2 regions of the Paraburkholderia sp. EG304 genome follow, and region 2 is predicted to be linked to the other one. Evidence: riboswitches for the same ligand, from Rfam matches in the RefSeq annotation. Region 2 holds a riboswitch; the other holds the start of a gene.

Region 1 (4,412 bases), on a different contig from region 2:
TGAGCGTGTGAGATTGAACGAGGCGCCAACAACAGGCGCGTGCGGAAAAGCCCCTGAAACAGGCACTCAAACGAAAAAACGACGACCAAAGAAAAACGGCATCGAACCGAAGTCCGATGCCGTTCCAGATAAGGTCCCCGCCTTAGCCGCTAGGCCGGCATCCTGAACCGAGGGTTCAGAATTGGTCGCAGTTAGCAACACTTCGGGTACATCAGACAGAGTGACGCGCACACCCGTGCTACAAATTTCCGCAACCGTGCACATGGCATTGGTTCAAGGAATATATGACCTTGGCGAACCAGGCAGGGAAGCTAAACAGATGAAGCTACAACACAAACCGTTGAACAAGTGACCGGTTCGAAACCGGCCTGCTATTGAGTCAACTACTGCTTACTGCATGCTGTACTGCTCAATCACAGTACCTAGTTGTTCGTTCATTTGCTGCATTGTACGCCGGATTTCTTCAGCAGGAAATGCTTCTCCGTGTCGCACGCTGCTTTGCAGCTTAAGCAGTTCCGATGCCAGCGACAGCGCCGCCATCACCGCGATGCGATCGGTGCCGCGCACATTGCTGGCGCTGCGAATTTTCTTCATCTCGGCGTCGACGCGCGCGACCGCCTCGAGCAGCGCGCCTTCCGTTTCAGGCGAACAGGCGAGACGGTAGGGTACTTCGAGAATCGATACTTCGATCTGCTTGGTGGTCATGCGCTTTCTCCGTGTCGGCTCACGTCGCCTGCCGCTTCCTCGTGTTCGGGCTCGGCGGACTCGAGCAGATCGAGCTGGTTATCCGGTTCGCTGCTCGCGCGTGCGCGCGGCAATTTTTCGAGAATCGCATTCAGGCGCACCTGAGCGTCGTCGATCTTGGCGGACAGCGCGTCGCGTTCAGCTTGCAGTGCGTCGCGCTCGGCACGCAATTGCGCGAGTTCTGCGTGCGTGGCTTGTACTTCCGCACGCGTTTGCGCGAGCTGCTCTTCGAGCGCGATCCGCGCTTCATTGTGGCGCTGGCTGATCGCAATCAGCTTGCCGATGTTCTGGGAGAGTGATTCGAGTTCGGTGAGCATGTGCTGCGTCCTCTAAAGACATCGCATTTTAGCGCGGAATATTACAGGTTCCGACAATTGTCTCGTTTCGAGACGTAACAGCATCGCTTCGTGCAGGTTCGTTGCGAGTCGTGTCGTCGACCATAAGATAAAAGACCGGCAATCCATCGGACAATAACCTGCATTCGACAGAACGGATTGCGCTCCGGTTGGCGTTTCTTGACGCCCCGCGAAGCCGCTCCTACACTTCCCGCACTCTGGTGCCCGCGCGCGCTTTTCGGCGCGCGCAGTTAAACGGGAAGCAGGGCGCGCGCGGTGCCAAACCGGATGCGCGAACCTGCGCTGCCCCCGCAACGGTAAACGACCGCATGTGATGTGCTCATGCAGGTCGGTCCTGGTCGCAAGGTTGGAAGTTCAATCTGCGAGTGTGCCACTGCGCGTCACGCGTGGGAAGGCGGGATCGATGTGTCGTAGCCCGGATACCGGCCAGAAAAGAGGGACGTCCCCCGCGAAAACGTTAAACAAGGGGGCGCCTCGTGACGCGTCGGCCCGCGGGGAAGCAGGCCGCGCACGCTATCCACAGGAATGTCATCCCATGTTGTCCCCCATCGCCCGCGCGACGCTGCTCGCGTTCGCGAGCATGCCGCTCGTCGTGCATGCGCAAAGCGCCGAGCCTGTGTCTTCATCGTCCACTGCGGATGCAAGCACCGCGAACGCCGCAAACGTTGCCGATTCGTCATATCCCGCTTCCGCCGATGCGTCGGGCAACGTGCTGTCGCCGATCGTCGTGACCGCGCAGCGCGGCGCGCAAGCGTTGCGCGATGCGATCCCGCAGACCACGCAGTTCGATCAGCAGGACATCGCCGACACGACCGCGACCGATCTGCCCGGCTTGCTGCGACTCGCGCCCGGCGCGCAAATCTCGCGCACGGGTGGCCCCGGTTCGACCACGAGCCTCTTTCTGCGCGGCGCGTCGTCGACACAATCGCTGCTGCTGATCGACGGCGTGCGCGTCGATTCTGTGAGTCTCGGCTCCGCTCAGCTCGCACAGATCCCGCTCGACCAGGTCGATCACGTCGAAGTCGTGAACGGCAACGTGTCGGCGTTGTACGGTTCGGGCGCGATCGGCGGTGTCGTGCAGGTGTTCACGAAAGACGGCGGCGATCATCCGCCGCGCTTCAATTTTTCTGTCGGCTACGGCAGCTATCACACGCAGACGCAAACGGCCGGCGTGAACGGCGCGCTCGATCAGGACGGCCGCACGACCTTCAACATTTCGCTCGCGCGCACGAAGGGCGACGGCTTTTCGTCGCTCAATCCGCTCGAGGCGCCAGCCGCAAATCCGAACGCGAACGGCAATCTGAACGAGAGCATCAGCGCGTCGCTGCGCCACAAGTTCAACGACAAGTGGGACGCGGGCGTCAGCTACTTCCAGTCGAACAACAACAACAGCTACGACAATGCGTACGGCGTGCCGACCGATCTGAACAACCTCTATAGCAAGGTTCGCCAGGCGTCCGTGTTCGCGAACGGCAAGCTGACCGACTGGTGGACCACCCACTTCACGCTCGCCGAGGGCGACGACCGCAGCGTCTCGAACACCAATGGCATCTACGACGACCGCTTCGATACCGACAATCGCCAGTACACGTGGCAGAACGATTTCGCGCTCGCCGCGAACCAGAAGCTGCAGCTCGGCTACGAGCATCTCGAACAGACTCTCGACTCCGACACGTTCGCCGCGCCCGACCGTCACGTCGATTCGGTCTTCGCCGGCTACAGCGCGCGCTTCGGCCGCAACCAGATTCAGGCCAACGTACGCCGCGATCAGTACTCCGATTTCGGCGGAGCGAACAGTTACTATCTCGGCTACGGTTTCGACATCACGTCGCACTGGAAGGTAACCGCAAGCTATTCGGATGCGTTCCGCGCGCCGAGCTTCGACGATCTGTACTATCCGATCAGCGGCAACCCGTCGATCCAGCCCGAGCGCAGTCACTCGGTCGAAGCCGGTTTGCAGTACGCGACCGATGCGCTCGGCGTGATGCGTCTGAACGCATTCCAGACGCGCTATACGAATCTGATCAACTACGTACAGACGATCCCCGGCATTTATCTCGCGGAGAACGTCGGCCATGCGAAGGTGCAGGGACTCGAAGGATCGTGGAGCGGTCATGTCGGCAAGACCGACGTACGAGCGACGTTGACGCTGCAGAACCCGGTCGATCTCGACAGCGGTACCGACCTCGTGCGGCGCGCGCGACGCTTTGGGTCGTTCGCGGTGAATCGCAGCATCGGTGGATGGCGGGTCGGCGGCGAGTGGATCGTCAGTGGTCCGCGTCCAGACAGCACCGGCAACCTCGGCGGTTATGGCATCGTGAATCTATCGGCGCGCTACAACATCACGAAGGCGTGGTACGTCAGCGCGCAAATCGACAATCTGTTCAACAAGGACTATGAAACGGCCTACTCGTATAACTCGCCGCGACGCGGTGCGTATGTCACGCTCGGCTGGCAGCAGCAGTGACGCGCGCGCCGGGCTGCCCGCATGCGTGAGCGCACGCGGATGAGTCGCGCGTCCGGTTCGCTGTCCGCCGCGATGGCAACGCCACGCCCGATGAATGCGAAACGCGCGGCCGCGATCTGGCTCGGACTCGCGCTCGCCGCCGTCGCGCTGCTCGGCGCGTCGCTCGTGCTCGGCAGCGTGCCGCTCGCGCCGTCGCGCGTGCTTGCGGCGCTCGTGCCAACGCACACGTTCGGCGCCACGGGCAGCGACGATCTCACCGGCGAAATCGTGCGCACGTTGCGATTGCCGCGCGCGCTCGCGGGCTTCGCGTGCGGCGCGTTGCTGGCGCTCGCCGGCGCGCTGCTGCAGGTGCTGCTGCGCAATCCGCTGGCCGAGCCGTACGTGCTCGGCGTGTCGGGCGGCGCTGCCAGCTTCGCGCTGGTCGCGATGATCGCGGGCGGCGCCTGGTGGATCGTCGATGCGAGCGCGTTCGCCGGTGCGTTCGTGTCGATCCTGCTGGTGCTCGGACTCGCGCGTCGCGAACTGTGGCGCGGCGAGCCGCAGGATACGTCGCCGCGTTTGCTGCTGACCGGGGCGGTGATCGCGGCCGGGTGGGGCGCGATGATCACGCTGCTGCTCAATCTCGCGCCCGATAGCCGTCTGCGCGGCATGCTGTTCTGGCTGACCGGCGACCTCAACGGCGGCGCGCTGCCGTGGACCGCGCTGATCGCGCTCGCGCTCGTGTTGCTCGCGATCGTGCCGGCCGCGCCGCGTTTGAACCTGCTGCTGCGCGGCGACGCGGCCGCGCAAGCGTTGGGCGTTGCGGTGATGCCGCTGCGTTTGCGCGTGTACCTGGTCGCTTCGCT
Region 2 (4,412 bases):
CGACCTGCTCGATGCCGTACGGCCAATACGCTTCGCCGCCGAGATGATCGACGACGACCACGCGCGCATGCTGCAACACGTCGTCCAGATAGAAATCGACCGAGGCCGGCTGACGCAGATACGTGACGTTCGCAAGCCGCACGCTCGGGAAGCCGTCGCCAAGACGCGGCACCACGCTCGCGAGCAGCGACAGCGTGGTGTCGGCGGAACTGAGCACGACGATATCGGCGGGCTGCTGATCGATGCGGATCACGCCCTGCGTATCGTCGACGAAACCGCCCGGCGTCGTGCGCAGCAGATGCATGCTGGTGCGCCCGTTATGCCGTCGCGTTCGACGTCGCGCCGAGCGCCGCGTCGAAAGCCTGTTGCAGCGCGGGTCGATCGAGGTCTTCTCCGATCAGCACAAAGCGGCTCGGGGCGCCGTCGCCGTTTTCGCCCGCCTGCCAGCGCAGGTCGAAGTAGCTGTCGAAGCGCCGGCCCACGCCCTGGATCACCAGACGCATCGCCGCGCCCGGCAGTGCCGCGAAGCCTTTGACACGGTAAATCGTGTGGTTTTCGACCAGCGTCTGCAACGCGGCGAGCGCCGCGTCGCGCGACGGCACCGATGCCTGCACGACGACCGAATCGAATTCGTCGTGATGATGATCGGGGTCGTCGGCGGAACCGTGGTGGTCGTGCCGCAGGTGGATCGTCTGCTCCGACGCCGCTTCGAGCCCCAGCAGCGTATGCAGGTCGAGCTGTCCCTGCTGCGCGCGCACGATCTTTACCTGCGGCGGAATCTCCGCGCGGATCGCGGCTTCCACTTCGTGCTGCCGCGCGTCGTCGATCAGATCGGTCTTGTTCAGAATCACCAGATCGGCGGCCGACAACTGGTCTTCGAACAGCTCGTGCAGCGGCGACTCGTGATCGAGATTCGGATCGGCCTTGCGCTGCGCATCGACCGCGACCGGGTTCTCGGCGAACTGGCCGCTTGCGGCGGCCGGGCCGTCCACCACCGTCACCACCGCGTCGACCGTGAAGCCGTTGCGGATCTGCGGCCAGTTGAACGCCTGCACGAGCGGCTTCGGCAATGCGAGCCCCGAGGTTTCGATCAACACGTGATCGAGTTCGTCGCGCCGCTCCGCGAGTTTTTCCATCACCGGGAAAAACTCTTCCTGCACGGTGCAGCACAGACAGCCGTTCGCGAGTTCATACAATTGCCCTTCGGTCTCGACGCCGTTTTCATCGCAACCGATGCCGCAGCCCTTGAGGATTTCGCCGTCGATGCCGAGTTCGCCGAACTCGTTGACGATCACCGCAATGCGCTTGCCGCCCGCATGCTTGAGGATGTGCCGCAGCAACGTCGTTTTGCCACTGCCGAGAAAGCCGGTGACGATCGTGACGGGAATCTTGCGCAATTGAGTTTGCATCGTGAGGTCCATCCCTTTGCGTTGCATCGGTCTGCCGCAAAGTCCGCGCATCGGTCGGCATCGGCTGGCGAACGGAGCGAATGAATCACGCGCACAGTACCAGCGATCACCAGACACGGGGACGAACGACGGCATTGCCGCGACAACGGAAATACAGAAAACGGAACTGAGGTCATGAACGCGCCGCCGCATCCCCGCGGCGGTCGTTCTGCTTCTTCGGGCCGGTATCCGGGCTGGCGAAAGCGCCGCTTCCCCTTCCCGGCCGAGTGGTTTCTCGTCCAGTGGTGATATGTCGACGCGACCTTGCGCGAGGACATCGAAGCCGGCACCGCGGTGCCCGGCTATCAACCCGGAACCGCTTTTCGCTTACCGTTGCGGGGACAGCACAGGTTAGCCGCTCTAGCGCAGATGGCTCCCTGTTTCCCGTTTAACTGCATGCGCACGAACGCGCACGCGAGCACCCAAAGTGCGTGCGAGTGTAGGCCCCCGGGCATGCGCAGTCAAGGAACGCAGGCCGCCGGAAAGCGTCGCCGAGGCTTATCTGGCAAGGCGCCATGTGCTATCGTATGCGCGCGTTTGGTGCCCGCACATGCACTCGCATGTGCAGTTAAACGGGAAACAGGCAGCGCGTCGCGCGTTCAACCTGTGCTGTCCCCGCAACGGTAAGCGACCTGCGGCGCGCGATTCGATCCAGCTTCGATTCCACCGTGCCGCGCATGCGTTTTTTGATGCCACTGCCCCGCGAATCCGCAGATTCGCGAACAAGGACGGGAAGGCGAAACGCGTGAGGCCGCCAGCCCGGATACCGGCCAGACGCGGAGGCGGCGCCCCATGCACCCGTGCATCAGGTTGCGCCGCCGGCCGCCGGAATCCGCGGGGAACGGATGTGAAGGCGTAGAAACGTGGCATCGCGCGTTTCGTGGCGTTCTCTCTCTGAAGAATCCGCCGCGAGCCGCATGAGTGGCCGCGCCCGGATTCGCTGTACTGCATGACCTCTATATTCACCGCCGCGTGCACCGTCGCACGCCGCTTCTCTCCTCCCATCTCCGCATGGCATCCGCCATGCACGCCGCGATGACGCGCGCCTGGCTGATCGGCGCCGGTCCCGGCGACGTCGAACTGATGACGCTGAAGGCCACCCGTGCGCTCGCGCAGGCCGATGTCGTGCTGGTCGACGATCTGGTCAATCCCGACGTACTGCAGTTTGCACGCGCCAACGCGCAAGTCGTGTACGTCGGCAAGCGCGGCGGCCATCCGTCGACGCCGCAAGCGGACATCGTCGCGCAAATGCTCGGGCATCTGCGCGCGGGACGCAGCGTCGCGCGGCTCAAGGGCGGCGATCCGTTCGTGTTCGGCCGCGGCGGCGAAGAATTGCAGGCGCTGCAGGCGGCGGGTATCGAAGTCGACGTGATCAACGGCATTACGGCCGGCATCGCCGCACCCGCGACGCTCGGCATCGCGGTCACGCATCGCGATTACGCGCAGGGCGTCGTGTTCGTCACCGGCCACGGCGCCGGCAGCGGCGAACCGGACTGGGCCGCGCTCGCCGCGACCCGCATGACGATCGTGATCTATATGGGCATGCGGCGGCTCGGCGAAATCGTCGCCGCGTTGCTCGCGGCCGGCATGTCCGCCGATACACCCTGTGCGGCGATCGAGTCGGCGACGCGGCCCGAGCAGCGTCACGTGCTCGCGCCGCTGCGCGAGTTTGCCGAGGCGGTCGTGCGCGCAGGGCTCGGCTCGCCGGCGATCGTCGTGATCGGCGGCGTGGCCTCGCTCGCGCTTGCACGTGAAGCGGCGAACCGCGATGGCCGAGTCGATCACGAACAAGCTGCGAACGCGCTCAAAACGCTAAGCGTCGGCATAGGTTGCCGCTTGCACAGCGATGCCGGCGACATCGAAGCCGCCGTGCGCGCAGCACTCGGTTCGAATGCCTTCGAGCGGATCCACACCATCGCGACGATCGACACGAAAGCCAACGAAGCAGGTCTGCTCGAATTCTGTTCACGCCATCAACTGCCGCTGCAACTGTTCAGCCGCGAGCAGATCGCGGCCGCGCCGGTCGCGTCGCCGTCGGCGGCCGCGCGCGCGCATCTTGGTGTCGACGGTGTGTGCGAACCGTGTGCGCTACTGGCGGCAGCAGCTTCGGTCTCCGCGACAATCGCGCAAACCGCACGTCTGGTCGTACCCAAGACCACGCACGCTGGTATCACCATTGCAATTGCGGCGGCGACCGACACCGCAGCCGGCGACGTAGCGCCCTTCCATCCCGCCCCTCAAGACCAGGACCTTCGATGAAAACCGACCCCGAATCGCATCAACGCATGACCGAGCGCCGCCGCGAAGGCCACGAAAAGAAGCAGGCCAGCGCGACCGTCGAAAAAGGCCTGCTGATCGTCAACACCGGCACGGGCAAGGGCAAGAGCACGGCCGCGTTCGGCATGGCCGTGCGGGTGCTCGGCCACGGCATGCGGCTGGGCGTCGTGCAGTTCATCAAGGGCGCGCTGCATACGTCGGAGCGCGATTTCCTCGGCGCAATCGCGCAATGCGATTTCGTCACGATGGGCGACGGCTATACGTGGAACACGCAGAATCGCGAAGCCGATATGGCGACCGCGCGCAAGGGCTGGAACGAAGCGCGGCGGATGATCGAAAGCGGCGACTACCAGATGGTGATCCTCGACGAGCTGAACACCGTGCTGAAGTACGAGTACCTGCCGCTCGACGAAGTGCTCGCGGTGATCAAAGCGCGCGCGCCGATGCTGCACGTCGTCGTGACCGGACGCCATGCGCCCGATGCGCTGATCGAAGCCGCCGACCTCGTCACCGAAATGCGCGCGATCAAGCATCCGTATCGCGAGCAGGGTGTGAAGGCGCAGCGCGGCGTGGAGTTCTGAGCGATGTCCGCATCCCCCAAGGGGACTTCCTCCGCTGCGTGCCCCGCGCTGTTCATCAGCGCGCCCGCGTCGGGACAAGGCAAGACCACGATCACCGCGGGTCTCG

Evidence for each region. A riboswitch is a leader RNA that binds a small molecule or an ion and turns the genes downstream of it on or off. The one in region 2 is predicted to bind cobalamin.
Region 1: another riboswitch for cobalamin. It lies ahead of ACLFKU_RS15660 (TonB-dependent receptor domain-containing protein); the one in region 2 lies ahead of cobA (uroporphyrinogen-III C-methyltransferase).

What each region holds. Positions count from the first base shown of each region.
Region 1 covers NZ_JBKGUA010000011.1:77,233-81,644, forward strand. The annotation lists RNA gene ssrS (6S RNA) at 131-312, opposite strand; gene ACLFKU_RS15650 (cell division protein ZapA) at 391-705, opposite strand; gene ACLFKU_RS15655 (ATPase) at 702-1,061, opposite strand; cobalamin riboswitch at 1,282-1,546, shown strand; gene ACLFKU_RS15660 (TonB-dependent receptor domain-containing protein) at 1,636-3,567, shown strand; gene ACLFKU_RS15665 (FecCD family ABC transporter permease) at 3,607-4,412, shown strand, end outside.
Region 2 covers NZ_JBKGUA010000013.1:6,635-11,046, forward strand. The annotation lists partial or broken gene cobN (cobaltochelatase subunit CobN) at 1-304, opposite strand, end outside; gene cobW (cobalamin biosynthesis protein CobW) at 318-1,409, opposite strand; cobalamin riboswitch at 1,611-1,889, opposite strand; cobalamin riboswitch at 1,970-2,238, shown strand; partial or broken gene cobA (uroporphyrinogen-III C-methyltransferase) at 2,484-3,209, shown strand; gene ACLFKU_RS17335 (cobalamin biosynthesis protein) at 3,273-3,707, shown strand; gene cobO (cob(I)yrinic acid a,c-diamide adenosyltransferase) at 3,704-4,306, shown strand; gene ACLFKU_RS17345 (cobyrinate a,c-diamide synthase) at 4,310-4,412, shown strand, end outside.